One region of the Streptomyces sp. NPDC107471 genome, then DNA from elsewhere that is predicted to be linked to it. Evidence: riboswitches for the same ligand, from Rfam matches in the RefSeq annotation. Region 1 holds a riboswitch; the other holds the start of a gene.
What was found. Region 1 has a riboswitch for S-adenosylmethionine ahead of ACZ66S_RS28315 (aminotransferase class V-fold PLP-dependent enzyme). Riboswitches for the same ligand answer to the same signal wherever they lie in the genome.

Region 1 (9,057 bases):
GATGCGTTCCTGCTGCCGGGCGATCCCGTCCTGGGCGGAGCCGACCTCCTCGCGCAGCGCGTCGGCGCGCTCGTCGGCCTTGTTGAAGGCCTCGGTGGCCTGCTCGGCCTGCTCGTAGAGGCGGTCCACCTCGGCCCGGGTGTCGTCGGAGGGGGCGGCGGCGGCCGGTACGGCACCGAGCGCGGCGGCCGCCGCGGACAGCACACCCAGAGCGGCACCGGCGCCCCGGTTGAACCCGGACGTCTGGACAAGGCGGCGATGGAACCCCACGGGAAGCCGCGCTCCTTCCACTGGCGGACACGGACGCTCCCCGGCGAGGGGGGAAGCGCGGCCGACAGTAGCCCCGCGGCAGGGGCGTATCCAACGACCTCCGCGGGCACACAACGTGACGCCCCGCCTAGGACGCAGGTCATGGGCGGGGCGTGCGGTCAGTTGTGGTTGTCGCGATTCGCCCGAACGGGCGGCGAGTCGTCGCGATCTTGCCCGGCGCGGAGGATCAGATCCGCACGCCGAACTGGAACGGCATGTTGTTGATCGACTCGTAGCGCACGACCGTGCCGGTGCGCGGGGCGTGCAGGACCATGCCGTTGCCCGCGTAGAAGCCGACGTGGTGCTGGTCGCCGTAGAAGATGACCAGGTCGCCGACCTTGAGGGCGCTCTGCGAGTAGATCCGGGTGCCCGCGTTGGCCTGGGCCTGCGAGGTGCGCGGGATGGTGACGCCGGCCTGGGCGAAGGCCCAGGAGGTCAGCCCCGAGCAGTCGAAGGAGGACGGGCCGGTGGCGCCGTAGACGTAGGGCGAGCCGATCTTGCTCTGTGCGGCCTGGAAGGCGGCGAGGGCGCGGCCGGAGGCGGGCGCGGTGTTCCCGAGGTCCACGCGGTCGCTGGCGGAGCGGCTGGCGCGGGCGTCGGCGGCGGCGAGCGCGGCCTTCTCGGCGGCCGTCAGCGTGTTGAGGAGCTTCTGCGCCTCGGCGAGCTTGCCCTGAACGGCCTTCTTCTGCTTGGCCAGTTCGGTGCGGGTGCTGGCGAGGTCCTTGAGCTTCTCGGAGGCCTCGGCCCGGTCCTGGGCCAGCTCGCGCTGCTTCTCCTGGATCTTCTTCAGCGCCTCGACCTGCTGGGAGCTGAGCTGGTCCGCGGTGGACGCCTTGTCCAGGTAGTCGTCCGGGTTCGACGACAGGAAGAGCTGGAGCGAGGAGTCGATGGTGCCGGTGCGGTACTGCGCGGCGGCTGCCATGCCTATGGAGTCCCGCAGTTCGTTCAGGTCGTCCTGGCCGCGGGCCACGTCGTCCTGGATGGTGGAGATCTCCTTCTGGAGCTTCTCCTGCTTCTCCTTGGCGCCGTTGAGCTTCTCGGTGGCCTGCTCGGCCTGCTCGTACAGGGCGTCGACCTTCGCCTTGACCTCGTCCTTGCTCGGCTTCTCGCTCGGCGCGGCGTTGGCGGCATTGGCACTGAGGGCCACGGCGGCAGCGGCTGCGGTCGTGAGCACGGTCACGCGCGTACGACTCGGCTGCTTGGGTCGACGATGGGACGCCACGGAGGTGAACTCCTTCTTTTGAGTGATCACCCGCTCGGAGGTTCGAGCCCAGACCCTAGTGACCCTCCTGTGATCAGTTCAAATCCTCAGGAGCAAAATCTGGTCACGCCCTGCATTCTTTGCACATAACTCACGTGCAGTGATGCGCACTTGACGCTACGTTGCGTGACGATACGGCCAATTGGGACATTAAACCTGGGCTTTGATGTTTAGGACAGCCGCTTCAGAAGTACCGCAGAAGCCACCGGCCGCGCCCCCGCCTTGGCGATGCCGTCGGCGACCTCGCGGTCGGTCGAGGCGACGATCACCGGCCGGCCGGGCGGCTCGGCGCGCACGAGCTGGCGGATCAACTCGTCGGCGGTGACACCCGCCTTGGAGAACAGCACCCGCACCCCGCGCGGCGGCGCCAGCAGCACCGGCGCGGCCAGCTCGGCCCCGTCGAAGACACAGGTCACCTCCGCCCCGGTCTGCGCGGCGAGCTGCGAGAGCTGCCCGAGGAGCCGCAGGCGCTGCTTCTCCAGCGGCATCTGGGGATAGCCGGTCTTGGTGACGTTGTAGCCGTCGACCACCAAGTGCGCCTGGGGCAGGGCCAGTAGCTGGTCCAGGATCGCCGGGTCGTTCTCGGACAGCGCCCGCGCGGCGATGTCCTTCGGGGTCATGCGTCCCGGCTCGACCGCGTCCACGGTCTCGGCCGGCCGCACGGACACCGGCGGCAGGGCCAGCTCCCGGCGCAGCCCCTGGGCCGCGTCCAGAACGGTGTCCAGAAGCAGACGCACGCGCATGTCCTCGACACTGCGCCCCTCCCGTGCCGCTCTGCGCGCGGCCTCCAGCGCGGCCTCCGCCTCCCCGAGGCGTGCCTTCAGGCGCCGGGACTCGCTCTCGGCGGCGGACACCTGGGCCTGCCCCTCGGCGCGCACGGACTCCATCTCGCCCTGCAGCTTGCGCAGGGCCGCCTCACCGCGCTTGACGTCACTGAATGCCGCACGCAGCTTCCGGTGAAGCGATTCGGCTTCCTTCTTGGCCGATTCCAGCTCGGCGCGCAGCCGCTCGGTCTCCGTGCGCGTCTGCTCGCGGGCGGCCGTGAGCTCCACGCGCAGCCGCTCCAGCTCGGCGCGGCTCTCCTCGTCGGCCCGCTCGGCGTCCGCGCGCTGGGCCTCCTCACCGGCCGCGGTGACCAGCTTGACCCAGCCGGTGGGGCGCAGAACATAGGCCGCGGCCGCCACGTCGAGCGGGTCCGCGGCCGGGGGCGGGGCACCGGAGTCGAGAGCGCCGGCCAGCTCCGGCTGGACCTCTCTGAACTTCTCCCCGATGCGCTGGCGGAACAGCGGATCGGTCTCCAGCGCGGCCGCCATCGCGTTGCCCGCGAACTTGGCCCGCCGGTTCGGCGCGAAGCGCGCGTACTGCCTGAGCTGTGCGGGCAGTTCGCCGACGGTCAGCCCGCCGAACCCCTCCGAGACGATGTGCACGACCCTGCGCCGCACCCCGTCGGGCAGCGGACGGTCGAGGACCTCGGCGGCGCCGTCGCCCGGCTCCCCGCCTTGTGTCTCCACCATCCGTCACACCCCATCACTGTGCGGGGCCGGCCCTGTCAGGAGCCGGCGCCCGGCCTGTCCACGAGTTCCACCTGGTCCACGGCGTTGCACCAGCGGCACCGCACCGACTCGATGGTCTCACTGACCACCTCGCGCTCCTCGACGCTCGGCTCTCCCGCCAGGTCGAGGTGGACGTACTCGACGACCTTCGACGAGCGGGTCACGTCGAAGCGCGTGAGGTTGCCGCAGAGGGTGCAGCGCCACCGCGTCGAGGCGGTCGGGAGGGGAACCGTCATCGTGACTGTGCTCTTTCCTACTAGCCATTGTCAGTGATGCACCGGCGTCCCGGTGCATGTGGCTCGTAACCCTACGGCCTGGCGGGTACTCGCCGCTCGGGCGTCCACAGGACCCACCCGGCGGCGAGGCACTCTGTTCCGTTGCGTCCCGTTACGTCATGCTCTGTGTTCATGATCCGCAACTGGAGGGTGACACTCGGTGGAACAGACAGGGCGCTGTGGGGGCCGGCTCCGGTCACCCACGGCCTGATCGCCCTGTGCTGTCTGGTCTTCGTGATCGGCCCCGCCTCCGGCCTCGACCCGGCCTACGGCTCCGGGGACGCGGCCCTGGCCGCGCAGCGGGCCTACTTCCACCGCTGGGGGGTGATCCCCGCCGAGCTCTTCGAGGACTCGCCCGGTGCCGCCCTCACCCCGGCCACCGCGCTGTTCGTGCACGGGAGCTGGGTGCACCTGCTGGGCAACATGCTCTTCCTCTACGTCTTCGGGGCGATGACGGAGGAACGGATGGGCCGGGTGCAGTTCCTCCTCTTCTACATCGGCTGCGGCTACCTCGCCCTGCTGGGCTACGCGGCCGCCAACGCCGACTCCGAGCAGTCCCTGGTCGGTGCCTCCGGGGCGATCTCGGCGGTCCTCGGCGCGTTTCTCTTCCTGTTCCCCGGGGCCCGGGTGACCAGTCTCCTGCCGTTCCTGTTCTTCCTGCCGCTGCGCTTCCCCGCCTGGGTCGTCCTGCCCTTCTGGGCGGCGCTGCAATGGCTGGCGGCGGGCCGGGCCTCCGACGGCCCCGGGGTGGCCTATCTGGCCCACCTGGTGGGCTTCGGCCTGGGCCTGGTCTTCGCCTGGGTGCGTTTCGGCCGTACGACTAGAGTGAGGGCCGCCCCAGCTCCGGCCCCCGAGGGAGAGAACCAGCCGTGATCACCGCGATCGTCCTCATCAAGACCAGCGTGGACCGGATCCCCGAGATCGCGGAGCGGATCGCCGCACTGGAGTCCGTGAGCGAGGTCTTCTCCGTCACGGGCACCTACGACCTGATCGCCATGGTCCGGGTCAAGCAGCACGAGGACCTCGCCGAGGTCATCCCCGGCAGCATCAGCAAGATCCCGGGCGTCGAGGCGACGGACACCCACGTGGCCTTCCGCACCTACTCGCAGCACGACCTGGAGGCCGCGTTCGCGATCGGCCTCGACAGCTAGGAGCCGAGCGCAGGCGCGCTCAGACGGCCGGGACGCAGCGGCCGTCCTCGGTGCGGTACGTCCACTTCGCGCCGTCCGCGACGAGCTCCTTGACCGCCTTCACGAACCGCTCCACGTGCTCGTCGGGCGTGCCCGCGCCGAAGCTGACCCGGATCGCGTTGAGGGACCTCTCGCCGGGAGCGGCCTCGGGGGCACCGCACTCGCCCTGGGACTGCGGGTCGCTGCCGAGGAGGGTGCGGACGAGGGGGTGGGCGCAGAAGAGGCCGTCGCGGACGCCGATGCCGTACTCGGCGGACAGGGCGGCGGCGAAGTGGGAGCTGTTCCAGCCCTCGACGACGAAGGAGATCACGCCGACCCGGGGGGCGTCGTCGCCGAAGAGGGACAGGACGCGGACCTCGGGGACGTCGGCGAGGCCGGCCTTCACCTTCTCGATCAGGTGCTGCTCACGGGCCACCAGGCTGTCGAAACCGGTCTCCGTCAGCGCCTTGCAGGCCGACGCGATGGAGTAGGCGCCGATGACGTTCGGGGAACCGGCCTCGTGGCGGGCGGCGCTGTCGTGCCACTCCACGTCCACTCCCCCGTCCTCGCGCCGGGTGACCTTGCGGCTGGCGCCGCCGCCCGCGAGGTAGGGGTCGGCCGCGCGCAGCCAGTCGGCACGGCCGGCCAGGACACCGGAGCCGAAGGGGGCGTACAGCTTGTGGCCGGAGAAGGCGACCCAGTCGACGTCCAGGTCACGCACGCTCACCGGATGGTGCGGGGCGAGCTGGGCCGCGTCCAGGACGATCCGGGCGCCGTGCGCGTGGGCGGCGGCGGCCAGCTCGCGCACCGGCCACAGCTCGCCGGTGACGTTGGAGGCGCCGGTGACGCAGACCAGGGCCGGGCCGTGGGGGTCCCGGTCGGCGAGGGCCTTCTCCAGGGTCTCGACGGCCTGGCGCGGGGTGCGCGGGGCGTCGAGGTAGGTGACCCGGGCGTCCTTCCAGGGCAGCAGGCTCGCGTGGTGCTCGGTCTCGAAGACGAAGACCCGGCAGTCGGCGGGGAGGGCGGCGGCGAGGAGGTTGAGCGAGTCGGTGGTCGACCGGGTGAAGATCAGCTCGTCGCCCTCACGGCAGTCGAGGAACCCGGCGACGGTCCTGCGGGCGTTCTCGAACAGGTCGGTCGAGAGCTGGGAGAGGTAGCCGGCCCCGCGGTGCACGCTGCCGTAGTAGGGCGCGTACGCCGCCACGTCGTCCCACACCCGCTGGAGGGCCGGGGCGCTGGCCGCGTAGTCGAGCGCCGCGTAGGTGACCTCGCCGCCGGTGACGAGCGGGACGGTGACATCCCGGCCCAGAACGGGCAGCGGGGAGCAAATGGTACGGGCGGAGACAGCGGTGGAGACGGACATGGGGAACTCCCGTGACGGTGAAGGTGAGATGGGTGCGCGGAGGCGGGGCTCGGCGGCCCTATCGCATTCGCTTGCTCACGGAAGACTCCCTCGACGACCAGGACCCCTGGTTTCGAGAGGGGCCCGCGCTTGCCGTAGACCTCACTGCCTACGGCCTGGTCTTCACCCGGGGCACCCCGCCACGGACGGAGGGTTGCCGGACAGTCGGCCGGGGCCTCATGACTGTCACTCATGACCTGGTACAGGAACGTACGTGAAGTGATCGTCGTCCCGCAACCCGTGTCCGGATCGCGGGACGACATCCCTGTCGTTGTTACGCGTTGCTCGCGGCCACCCAGCGCTCCAGCGTCCGCTTCGCCGCGCCCGAGTCGATCGCCTCCGCGGCCTTGTCCATCCCGGCCCTGAGCTGCTCGGCCAGTGGCCCCGTCCCCGGGTCCAGGGCCACCAGCGCGGCGGCCGAGTTCAGGAGCACGGCGTCGCGGACCGGTCCCTTCTCGCCGTCCAGCAGGTGGCGGGCGACCTCCGCGTTGTACGCCGGGTCACCGCCCCGCAGGGCCTCCACCGGCACCAGGTCGATGCCGACGTCCCGGGGGTCGAAGCTCTCCTCGGTGACCTTGCCGTCGCGGACGACCCAGACCCGGGACGTCGACGTGGTGGTCAGCTCGTCGAGGCCGTCGTCGCCGCGGAAGACGAGGGCGGAGTTGCCGCGCTCGGCGAAGACGCCCGCGACGACCGGCGCCATGCGGGGGTCCGCGACCCCGACCGCCTGGGACCGCACCCGGGCGGGGTTGGTCAGCGGACCGAGGATGTTGAACACCGTGCGGATGCCCAACTGACCGCGGGCGGCGCCCGCGTGGCGCAGTGCCGGATGGAACTTGATCGCGAAGCAGAAGGTGATCCCGGCCTCCTCGGCCACCTCTGCCACCCGCCGCGGGGTCAGCTCCAGGTTGACGCCGAGCTTCTCCAGGACGTCGGAGGCGCCGGACGCCGAGGAGGCGGCCCGGTTGCCGTGCTTGACGACCGTGGCGCCGGTGCCGGCCACGACGATCGCCGACATGGTGGAGATGTTGACGGTCTTGGCGCCGTCACCGCCGGTGCCGACGATGTCCACGGTCCGCCCGGGGACCTCGATCACGTTGGCGTGCGCGTACATCGCCCGCACCAGCCCGTTGATCTCCTCGACCGTCTCGCCCTTGGCCCGCAGGGCGACCACGAAGCCGGCGATCTGCGCGTCGGTGGCCTCGCCCTGCATGATCCGGTCCATCGCCCACGCCGTCGCGTCGGCGCTCTGGTCCCGGCCGTACAGCAGGGCGTTCAATACCTCGGGCCAGGAACGGCCCGCCGCGGTGTCGCCTCCAGCGGGGGTCACAGCGCTCATGGGGCCGCTCCAGATGTCGTAGAAAACCGTGCCCACACCCTATCCAGCCCACGACGCAGGCATCTCAGTGGCGCGGGGAACTGCGCGGAACGCCCGCCCCCACCGAACCCGCACCGCACCGCACGGCACGGCGAAGGGCCCGTCCTGTGTGTCGGACGGGCCCTTACTACCGCGCGTGGCGAGCGCAGCGACAAGCAGCGATCAGTGGTGGCCGTGGCCGCTCGTGATCTCCTTGTACTCCTCGACGGTCGGCTTGGGGATCTGGGACTCGTCGCCGTAGTACGCCTCGCTCAGCTTGGCGCGCAGCTTCTCGGAGCCCTTGACCTTCCGCTCGACGCCGTTCTCGTCGACCGTGGCGCCGATCGCGGCCGGCTGGTACTGCTCGTGCGCCGTGAGCGTGTGGAGCTGCTCCTGGCTGAGCGGCTCGTGCACCTCGATGAACTCACCGTGCGGCAGGCGCTTGATGATGCCGGACTCGCGGCCGTGCAGCACCTTGTCCTTGTCCCGGCGCTGGAGGCCGAGGCAGATCCGCTTGGTGGCGATGAACGCCAGGACCGGGGCGACGAAGAACGCGACCCGGACGAACCAGGTGATGGCGTTGATCGACAGGTGGAAGTGGGTGGCCCAGAGGTCGTTTCCACCACCGATCAGCAGGACGAAGTACCAGGTGATCCACGCGACACCGAAGGCCGTACGCGTCGGAGCGTTGCGCGGGCGGTCCAGGATGTGGTGCTCGCGCTTGTCGCCGGTGACCCAGGACTCGATGAACGGGTAGACCGCGATCGCGACCAGGACCAGCGGGAAGATGACCAGCGGGATGAACACGCCCAGGACGAGCGTGTGACCCCAGAAGTTGATCTCCCAGCCCGGCATGACACGGATCAGGCCCTCGGAGAAGCCCATGTACCAGTCCGGCTGGGCGCCCGTGGACACCTGGTCGGGTCGGTAGGGGCCCATCGACCAGATCGGGTTGATGGAGGCGATCGCCGCGATGACCGCGATGACACCGAAGACCAGGAAGAAGAAGCCTCCGGCCTTGGCCATGTAGACCGGCAGCAGCGGCATGCCGACGACGTTGTTGTTCGTCTTGCCGGGACCCGCGAACTGCGTGTGCTTGTGGTAGAAGACCAGGATCAGGTGGCCGACGATCAGGCCCAGCATGATGCCCGGCAGCAGCAGGACGTGGATCGAGTAGAACCGGGCCACGAAGTCGCCGCCCGGGAACTCCCCGCCGAACAGGAAGAACGACAGGTACGTGCCCACGATCGGCACGGACAGGACCGCGCCCTCCATGAAGCGGACACCGGTGCCAGAGAGCAGGTCGTCCGGCAGCGAGTAACCGGTGAAGCCGGTGAACATGCCGAGGACGAACAGCAGGAAGCCGAACACCCAGTTGACCTCACGGGGCTTGCGGAACGCACCCGTGAAGAACACCCGCATCATGTGCACGAACATGCCGGCGAGGAAGATCAGCGCCGCCCAGTGGTGGATCTGCCGGATCAGCAGACCACCGCGCACATCGAAGGAGATGTGCATGGTCGAGTTGAACGCCTCGGACATCATCTGTCCCTGCAGCGGGACGTAGCTGCCGTGGTACTCCACCTCGTTCATCGACGGGTGGAAGAACAACGTCAGGTACACACCCGTGAGGATGATGATGATGAAGCTGTAGAGGCAGACCTCACCCAACATGAACGACCAGTGGTCGGGGAAGATCTTGCGCATGTTGGCCTTGGCCAGGGAGTAGAT
Region 2 (9,057 bases), on a different contig from region 1:
GTGGCGATGCCCGTGAGCACGTCCTCGATCGAGCCCGAGGTGAAGGAGGCGCCGCCGCCGCCGTGGTTGTGCAGGTCGACGAAGCCGGGGACCAGCCAGTGTCCGGTGACGTCGACGACGTGGGCGTTCTCGGGTGCCGTACTGGTGATGCGCGTGCCCTCGACGACGATCCGGCCGCTCTTGACCGTTCCCGTGGGCAGGACCACGGTCGCGCCGGACAGGACGAGGGGGGTCTTGTCCGTTGCGGGGTGCGGGTGCGTCGTGGTTTGTCGCGCAGTTCCCCGCGCCCCTGGGGGGGTTGCCATCAGGGCGTTACCTCCGAACTGTCCGTCGTGTCTAGGAGATCCCAGGCCAGGAGGCCCGCGCCCAGGCAACCCGCCGTGTCGCCCAGTGCCGCGGGGACGATCGTCGGGAGTTTCTGGAAGGTGACCCGGCTGCGGACCGCGTCCCGCAGCGGTGTGAACAAGGTTTCCCCCGCCTCCGCCAGGCCGCCACCGATGATCAGGGTGCGGGGGTCCAGGAGGGTGAGGGCGGTGACCAGGCCGTCGGCCAGGGCGTGCACGGCGTGCTGCCAGATCTGCCCGGCCCCGGGGTCCGCGGCCTCCACCGCCTTCGCGCAGTCCGCCGCGTCCGCTGCCGGGTTCCCGGTGGCCGCGGCCCAGGCCTCGCTGACGGCGGCCGCGGAGGCGTACCGCTCCAGGCAGCCGCGCTGGCCGCAGGGGCAGGGCGTGCCGTCGGGGCGTACGACGACGTGGCCGATCTCGCCCGCGAAGCCGTGGGCGCCCGCCTCCACCTGTCCCTGGATGCCGATCGCGCCCGCGATGCCGGTGCCGAGGGCGACGAAGAGGAAGCGGTCGGTGCCCCGGCCGGCTCCGATGCGGCCCTCGGCGAGGCCGCCGGTGCGGACGTCGTGGCCGAGGGCGACCGGGACGCCGCCGAGGCGTTCGGCGAGCAGGGTGCGCAGGGGGACGTCCCGCCAGCCCAGGTTGGCGGCGTAGGCCGCGATGCCCCGGTCCTCGTCGACGATGCCGGGGACGGCGACGCCGGCCGCGGCCGCGGGGGCGCCGAGGTGCTCGGTGCCGTACGCGCGCAGCTCGGCGGCGAAGTCGAGGATGCCGTCGACGACCGCGTCCGGTCCGCGCTCGCGGCCGGTCGCCCGGCGGGCCCGGTGCAGGAGCTCGCCGCCCGCGCCGACCAAGGCCGCCTTCATCCCGGTGCCGCCCACGTCGAGGGCGATGACATGTCTCACGGGGGACAGTGTGACCCGTTGACCCACAAGAGGTCTAGTCCACTCACGTGGTGTAGACCTTACTTCTGAGATATGTATGACTTTTCGAAAGTTTTCGAACGTGAGTTTGGGGCGGTTGTCGGTGCGGCGGCGTAGGACGGGAACGATCGCGGCGGTGTCCGCACTGGGGATGACGGCGGTCCTCGGCGGCTGCGGCCTGGGCGGCGGATCGGACGAGGTGACGCTGAGACTGGTCGCGGCCGACTACGGAGACAGCTCGGCCAACAGCTCCCAGAAGTACTGGGACCAGCTCGTCGAGGAGTACGAGGCGAAGCACTCCGGGGTGAAGATCGACGTCAGCGTGTACTCGTGGACCGACGTCGACCGCAAGGTCAAGGAACTGGTCGACGCGGGCGAGGCGCCCGACATGGCGCAGATCGGCGCCTACGCCGACTACGCCGACAAGGGGCTGCTGTACAAGGCGGACGAACTGGTCGGCATCCGGGAGCAGGCCGACTTCGTCTCCCAGCTCGGCTCCGCGGGGCGGATCAACGGAATGCAGTACGGCATGCCGTTCGCCGCGTCGACCCGGCTGCTCTTCTACAACAAGACCCTCTTCGCCGACGCCGGCCTCACCCCGCCCACCACGTGGAAGGAGCTGGCCGCCGACGCCGAGGCGCTCAAGGCGGACGGGGTCAAGTACCCGTACGCGCTGCCGCTCGGTCCCGAGGAGGCGCAGGCCGAGACCATGCAGTGGCTGCTGAGCGGGGGCGGCGGCTACGTCGACGACGTCGGGACGTACGGCATCGACTCCGACGAGAACGTCGCCACGCTGACCTGGCTCAAGGACGACCTCGTCGGCAAGGGCCTGACCGGCCCGGTCGCGCCGGAGAACCTGAACCGGGCCGCCGCGTTCTCGGCGTTCGCCGCCGGGGACGTCGGGATGCTCAACGGGCACCCCTCGCTGATGAAGATCGCCGCCGAGAAGGGGGTGAAGTTCGGCATGGTGCCCATGCCCGGCGCCGACGGGCCGACGAAGAACTCCATGGGCGTCGCCGACTGGATGATGGCCTTCCGGCAGAACGGCCACGCCGAGCAGGTGGGCGACTTCCTCGACTTCGTCTACAGCGAGAAGAACGTCCTCGCGTTCTCCCGGGAGTACGACCTGCTGCCGGTGACCAACTCCGCCTCCGAGGTCATGGGCGCCAGCTCCCGGGACGCCGACCTCAAGCCCTTCCTCGCCGCACTGCCCTCCGCGGAGCTGCCGCCGGTGGGCAAGACGTCCTGGGCCTCGGTCAGCGCGGCGGTGAAGAAGCGGATCGGCGCCGCCGTGAGCTCCGGCGGGAGCCCCGCCGAGGTGCTGCGCACGCTCCAGCTCACCGCGCAGAAGGCGGAGTAGTCGCTGTCAGTGGCGGGCGTTACGGTTCCGGGCATGGAGCATGCGGGACTCGACCGCCGGGAGCGGGACATCCTCGCGCTGGAGCGCCGCGGTTTCGCGGGGCCCGGCGCGAAGGAGCGGGCGATACGTGAGGAGCTGGGCCTGGCGCCGGTCCGCTACTACCAGCTCCTCAACGCCCTGCTGGACGACGAGCGCGCGCTGGCCCACGACCCGGTGACGGTGAACCGGCTGCGCAGGGTGCGCCAGGCCCGGCGCGAGGAGCGCTGAGGGTCAGGCGAGTCGTTCCGCCAGGGCCCGCAGCAGGCCCACCACGCCGGCCGGGCCGTCCACCACCAGGTCGGCCCGCTTGCGGAGCTCGGTCACCTCGTCGCTGCCGCTGCACACCAGGAGACCGGCGGTGCCCGCGGTACGGAGCTCCTCGACCGCGGAGAACGCGGGCAGGTCGCCCAGGTCGTCGCCGGCGAACAGCACCGACCGGGCGGAGACCTCGCGGGCGTGCCTCAGGAGGGCCACCCCCTTGTCCATGCCGGGCGGGCGGAGCTCCAGGACCAGACGGCCGGGCTCCACGATCAGGCCGTTACGGGCGGCCAGGTCGGTGAGGGGCCCACGCAGCGCCTCGAAGGCGGACTGGGGATCGGCGGCCCTGCGGGTGTGGACGGCCACCGCGCGGCCGCCCTTCTCCTCCAGCCACGCACCGGTCCCGGCCAGCAGCTCCGGCAGTTCCGCACGGACCGCCGCCACGCCGGGGTGCGGGGCGGGGGCGGTGACCTCGCCCGTCGCCGCGTCCCAGCGCTCCGCCCCGTAGTGGCCGAGCACGGTCAGGTGCTCCAGGCCGGGGACCTCGGCGAAACCGCCGTTGCGGACCGCGACCGCCGCCGGGCGGCCGGTGATCACCGCCACGGACGCCACCTTCGGCGCGAGGACCGCGAGCGCGGGCACCGCGTCGGGGTGGGCGACCGCCTTCTCGGGATCCGCCACGATCGGCGCCAGCGTCCCGTCGAAGTCGAGCCCGATCACCGCCCGCCGCGGTTCCGCGAGGACGGCCCGCAGGCCCTCCTCGCCGGCGGTCGTGAGGGGCGTGGGAAGGTTCATGCTCACCCGTCCAGCGCGCGGAGCGCGTTCAGTTGGTCCAGGAACCACTGGGCGGGCGGGAGTGCCGTCGCCGCCGCGGCCAGCCGCTTCGCGCCCTCGGCCCGCTCGTGGGCCGGCATCGTCAGCGCCTCGTGCAGGGCGGCCGCCGTCTGCTCCACGTCGTACGGGTTCACCACGATCGCGTCGTCGCCCAGCTCCTCGTACGCCCCCGCCTCCCGCGACAGCACCAGCGCGCAGCCCTCGTCGGAGACCACCGGCACCTCCTTCGCGACCAGGTTCATGCCGTCCCGGATGGGGTTGACCAGCGCCACGTCGGCCAGCCGGTACGCGGCGAGGGAGCGCGCGAAGTCGTCCTTCAGATTCAGCAGGACCGGCGTCCAGCCCGGTGTGCCGAAGGTGTCGTTGATCTCCTCCGCCACCCGCCGCACCTCGGCCGTGTAGTCCCGGTAGACCGCCAGGTCCTGCCGCGACGGATACGCGAACGCCACGTGCACGACCCGCTCCCGCCACTCCGGCCGCGACTCCAGCAGCCGCCGGTAGGCGTGCAGCCCGCGCACGATGTTCTTGGACAGCTCCGTCCGGTCCACCCGCACGATCGTCTTCCGGCCCGCGCCGATCTCCTCGCGCAGGCCGACGATCCGCTCCTCGACGTCGGCCTCGTGGGAGCGGGCGCGCAGGAAGTCCGCGTCCGCGCCCAGCCCGTGCACCCCGATCCGGGTCTCGCCGAGCCCGTCCGCGCACTGGGTGGCGCAGGCCGTGAAGGCGTCCGCCCAGCGGCGGGTCAGGAAGCCGAGCCGGTCGGCGCCCAGCATGCCCCGCAGGAGCTGGACCGCGATGTCGTCCGGCAGCATCCGGAAGTACTCCACCGGCGCCCACGGCGTGTGCGAGAAGTGCGCGATGCGCAGGTCGGGGCGGAGCTCGCGGAGCATCCCCGGCACCAGGCACAGGTGGTAGTCCTGCACCAGGACCGCCGCCCCCTCGGCCGCCTCCTGTGCGAGGGCCTCGGCGAAGGCGCGGTTGTACGTCTCGTACGACGCCCACTGGCGCCGGAACTCCGCGTCGAAGGACGGCTCCAGCGGGGTCTGGTAGAGCAGGTGGTGGACGAACCACAGGACCGAGTTCGCGATGCCGTTGTACGCGTCCGCGTGCACGTCGGCCGGGATCGCGAGCATGCGGACGCCGTCCTCGCCGACCCCCTGCCGTACCGCCTCGCGGTCGCCGTCGGAGAGCGCCGAGCACACCCACAGCGCGTCGGCCTCCGGCCCGATCGCCGACAGTCCCGAGACGAGTCCGCCGCCGCCGCGCTTCGCTTTGAGCTCGCCGTTTTCCTGGACCTCGTAGGAGACCGGACCCCGGTTGGATGCGACCAGTACGTGAGCGTTGTGCGAGGGAGCCATGCCTCGACATCTAGCCCGGGGTGCAACCGCTCAAACGTTCCCTTGGGAGCGCTCCGGAAGGGCGCTCCTACGCCGCCTTCCTTTTCATGTACTCCGCGATCTCCGTCATCGGCGGCCGCTCCTCGGTGTCCACCGAGTAGGTACGCGGCTCGAAGCCCTCCCGGCCCCGCTCGAACTGGGTGAGGGCGGGCCGGATCAAGTGGCCGCGGGCCAGCCGGAGCTGGGCCGTGCGGTAGATCGCGGCGGACATCCGGCCCAGCGCCTGCCCGTCCTGGTGCCGGTGCCTGCGCACCCCCACGTCGACCTGGGCCAGCGCGTCCAGACCGACCAGGTGCAGGGCGTCGACCAGCATCCCCAGCTCGACGCCGTAGCCGACGGGGAACGGCAACTGCTCCAGCAGCGAGCGCCGGGCCGCGTACTCGCCGCCCAGCGGCTGCACGAAACCGGCGAGCTGCGGCCAGTGCATGTTCAGCAGCGGGCGCGCCATGAGCTCGGTGACCCGGCCGCCCTGCCCGGCGGCGCCGCCCAGGGGACGGTCGTACATGCCCTTGACCAGGTCGACCTCGGGGTCGGTGAGCAGCGGGCCGACGATGCCGGAGACGAAGTCCGAGGAGAACTCCTGAAGGTCGGCGTCGATGAAGCAGACGATGTCCCCGGTGGTGACGAGCAGGGAGCGCCACAGGACCTCGCCCTTGCCGGGCACGGCCGGGATGCGCGGCAGGATGTCGTCGCGGTGGACGACCCGGGCGCCGGCCGCGGCGGCGACCTGGGAGGTGCGGTCGGTCGAGCCCGAGTCGACGACGACCAGTTCGTCGACGAGCGGGACCTGCCGCATGAGGTCGTGCCGGATCACGGCGACGATGTCACCGACCGTCGCCTCCTCGTTGAGGGCCGGCAGGACGACACTGACCGTCCGGCCCGTGGCCCGTTTCGCCGCCATGATCCGGTGGAGCGGGCGATCAGCCACGGACCAGGAACGGGTCGCCAGCCAGCGCTCGACTTCGTTCAGCACAGTGCGCGGCTCCTCTTCGTGTGATCTGCGTGTGATCCATCTCGCCGTTCGGACGACTATCTCAACTGTCCTGGTCGTCGGTTACAGTCTTGAACAACGCGGGTGACCATCGCATGTCCGGGGTGGCCCACCGCTCACAACTTCATACCGCTCATCCAGAGGGGCAGAGGGATACGGCCCGATGAAGCCCCGGCAACCCTCCAGTCGGCTCTCGTAGCGATCACTGACGATCGTCTCCGCGAGGCTCCCGACTCGGGAAGGTGCCAAATCCGTCTCACGGCGAAGTGCGTCGTGAGGAAGATGAGGAGAAAGGGCCTCGCCTCCATGGCTGCGCAGACTGTTGCAAGCACCACGAACTCCGTCGACCTGGGTCCCGCCGCGGCGCTGAGCTGCCGCGAATGCGGCCACCGCGTCCCGCTCGGACCGGTCTTCGCCTGTGAGGAGTGTTTCGGCCCGCTCGAGATCGCGTACGACTTCTCGGCCTACGACACCGAGGAGCTCCGCAAGCGGATCGAGGCGGGACCCGCGAACATCTGGCGCTACGCCCCGCTGCTGCCCGTCCCCGCGGACGTGGCGGACAAGCCCAACATCAACCCCGGCTGGACCCAGCTCGTCAAGGCCGACAACCTCGCCCGTGAACTGGGCGTGACCGGCGGCCTGTACGTCAAGGACGACTCCGGCAACCCGACGCACTCCTTCAAGGACCGCGTCGTCGCGCAGGCCCTGGAGGCCGCCCGCGCCTTCGGCTTCACCACGCTCTCCTGCTCCTCGACCGGCAACCTGGCCGGTGCGGTGGGCGCCGCCGCGGCCCGCGCCGGCTTCCGTTCCTGCGTGTTCATCCCGCAAGACCTGGAGCAGGGCAAGGTCGTCATGGCCGCGATCTACGGCGGCGAGCTCGTCGGCATCGAGGGCAACTACGACGACGTGAACCGCTTCTGCTCCGAGCTGATCGGCGACCCGGCCGGCGAGGGCTGGGGCTTCGTCAACGTCAACCTGCGGCCGTACTACGCGGAGGGCTCCAAGACCCTGGCGTACGAGATCTGCGAGCAGCTCGGCTGGAAGCTCCCCGACCAGTTGGTCGTGCCGATCGCCTCCGGCTCGCAGCTCACGAAGATCGACAAGGGGCTCCAGGAGCTGATCAAGCTCGGGCTCGTCGAGGACAGGCCGTACAAGATCTTCGGTGCCCAGGCGGAGGGGTGCAGCCCGGTGTCCGTCGCCTACAAGGCCGGGCACGACGTGGTCCGCCCCCAGAAGCCGAACACCATCGCCAAGTCCCTCGCCATCGGCAACCCGGCGGACGGTCCGTACGTGCTCGACATCGCCCGGCGCACCGGCGGTGCGGTGGAGGACGTCAACGACGAGCAGGTCGTGGACGCCATCAAGCTGCTGGCGCGGACCGAGGGCATCTTCGCGGAGACCGCGGGTGGGGTGACCGTGGGTGTCACCAGGAAGCTGATCGAGAACGGGCTGCTGGATCCCTCGCTGACGACCGTGGTGCTGAACACGGGTGACGGTCTGAAGACCTTGGACGCGGTGGCGGGTACGGGGCTGACGGCGACGATTCGGCCCAACCTGGATTCGTTCCGTGAGGCCGGCCTCGCGTAGTCGTTGTCCCTAACCTGACCGGAGGTCTTTCATCATGAGCGTTTCCGTCCGTATCCCCACCATCCTGCGCACCTACACCGGCGGCCAGGCCGAGGTGCAGGCCGAGGGTGGGACCCTCGCCGAGGTCATCGCCGATCTGGAGAAGAACCACACCGGTATCGCCGCGCGTGTTCTCGACGACCAGGGCCAACTGCGGCGGTTCGTGAATGTGTACGTGAACGACGACGACGTGCGGTTCGAGCAGGGGCTGGAGACGGCGACGCCCGACGGGGCCGGTGTCTCCATCATCCCGGCGGTCGCCGGCGGGTGACCGTATGACTGGTCATTACCTTCGGTAACAGGAATTACCGAGTGTTCATCCGATTGCCCCCTCCGTGAGAGAAGCGGAGGGGGCAATTCTCTATGGTTGAGCGCGGTACAGTTGGGGAAGCTGCTGCTTCCTCCATGCCGGGCGCATATGAGTTCCGACTTCGGATGCGACGAGAAGTAGCCAAAGTGTGTGGGTTCTTTGTGTCTTATGCTCCTTTTATGGGGCCCGACTTGCCCCGAATTCGGGCGAATTCTCACTACATTCCGGACCCCTTCCGTCCAGAATTCTCGTCCGATTGACCTGTTGCAGACGGCAGTTGGACAGATACATTCAGCCGCGGTCGACGCGTTCCGGCGCACGCCCCCAACCATGTGGGGGGTGAGGTCTGACCCGGATCCACGAAGTGTGGGTCCGTGCAAGGGCCAGTAATAGGGGAGTTAGGCATGGCTCAGGGCACCGTCAAGTGGTTCAACGCGGAGAAGGGGTACGGCTTCATCGCGGTCGACGGTGGTGCGGATGTATTCGTCCACTACAGCGCGATTCAGATGGACGGCTACCGCACCCTTGAAGAGGGCCAGCGGGTCGAGTTCGAGATCTCGCAGGGTCAGAAGGGGCCGCAGGCGGACATGGTTCGTCTCGCGACTGGCTGAAGCACGCGCCGGGTAACAACAGCGTCGTTCTTCGTTCTTCTTCGAAGGGCTCGTACCCCATGGGGAGTCATGGGTACGGGCCCTTCGGCATGTGTCTCCGACGGTGGCGCGACTTCGTCCGCGGGCTCGGTGGGGGCGGGCGTTTTGCGCAGTTCCCCGCGCCCCTGGGTGCCTGGCTGCAACCTCCCCAGGGGCGCGGGGAACTGCGCGCTCAGCCCCCGTCGGCCGGTAGTGGCGCGACGACCGAACGCATCCCGGTCTTCGGTAGGCGCTTGCACTCGACCATGCCGAGTGCTAATCATTGGCGTTAGCACTCTGAAGGTGAGAGTGACAAAGATGGACCGGGTCGGTGAGGCCCGCAGGC

Region 2: it holds a riboswitch for S-adenosylmethionine, as region 1 does, so the genes downstream of both, thrC (threonine synthase) here and ACZ66S_RS28315 (aminotransferase class V-fold PLP-dependent enzyme) in region 1, are expected to answer to the same signal.

Annotation. Positions count from the first base shown of each region.
Region 1 covers NZ_JBVJPC010000009.1:35,251-44,307, reverse strand. The annotation lists gene ACZ66S_RS28345 (C40 family peptidase) at 1-270, opposite strand, end outside; gene ACZ66S_RS28340 (C40 family peptidase) at 497-1,531, opposite strand; gene ACZ66S_RS28335 (NYN domain-containing protein) at 1,741-3,084, opposite strand; gene ACZ66S_RS28330 (hypothetical protein) at 3,120-3,359, opposite strand; gene ACZ66S_RS28325 (rhomboid family intramembrane serine protease) at 3,531-4,271, shown strand; gene ACZ66S_RS28320 (Lrp/AsnC family transcriptional regulator) at 4,268-4,549, shown strand; gene ACZ66S_RS28315 (aminotransferase class V-fold PLP-dependent enzyme) at 4,569-5,930, opposite strand; SAM riboswitch class IV at 6,051-6,167, opposite strand; gene trpD (anthranilate phosphoribosyltransferase) at 6,244-7,308, opposite strand; gene qcrB (cytochrome bc1 complex cytochrome b subunit) at 7,510-9,057, opposite strand, start outside.
Region 2 covers NZ_JBVJPC010000016.1:50,927-59,983, reverse strand. The annotation lists gene nagA (N-acetylglucosamine-6-phosphate deacetylase) at 1-305, opposite strand, end outside; gene ACZ66S_RS37365 (ROK family protein) at 305-1,249, opposite strand; gene ACZ66S_RS37360 (ABC transporter substrate-binding protein) at 1,326-2,627, shown strand; gene ACZ66S_RS37355 (DUF3263 domain-containing protein) at 2,661-2,894, shown strand; gene otsB (trehalose-phosphatase) at 2,898-3,719, opposite strand; gene ACZ66S_RS37345 (alpha,alpha-trehalose-phosphate synthase (UDP-forming)) at 3,722-5,116, opposite strand; gene ACZ66S_RS37340 (glucosyl-3-phosphoglycerate synthase) at 5,184-6,128, opposite strand; SAM riboswitch class I at 6,277-6,435, shown strand; gene thrC (threonine synthase) at 6,453-7,733, shown strand; gene ACZ66S_RS37330 (MoaD/ThiS family protein) at 7,768-8,043, shown strand; gene ACZ66S_RS37325 (cold-shock protein) at 8,487-8,693, shown strand.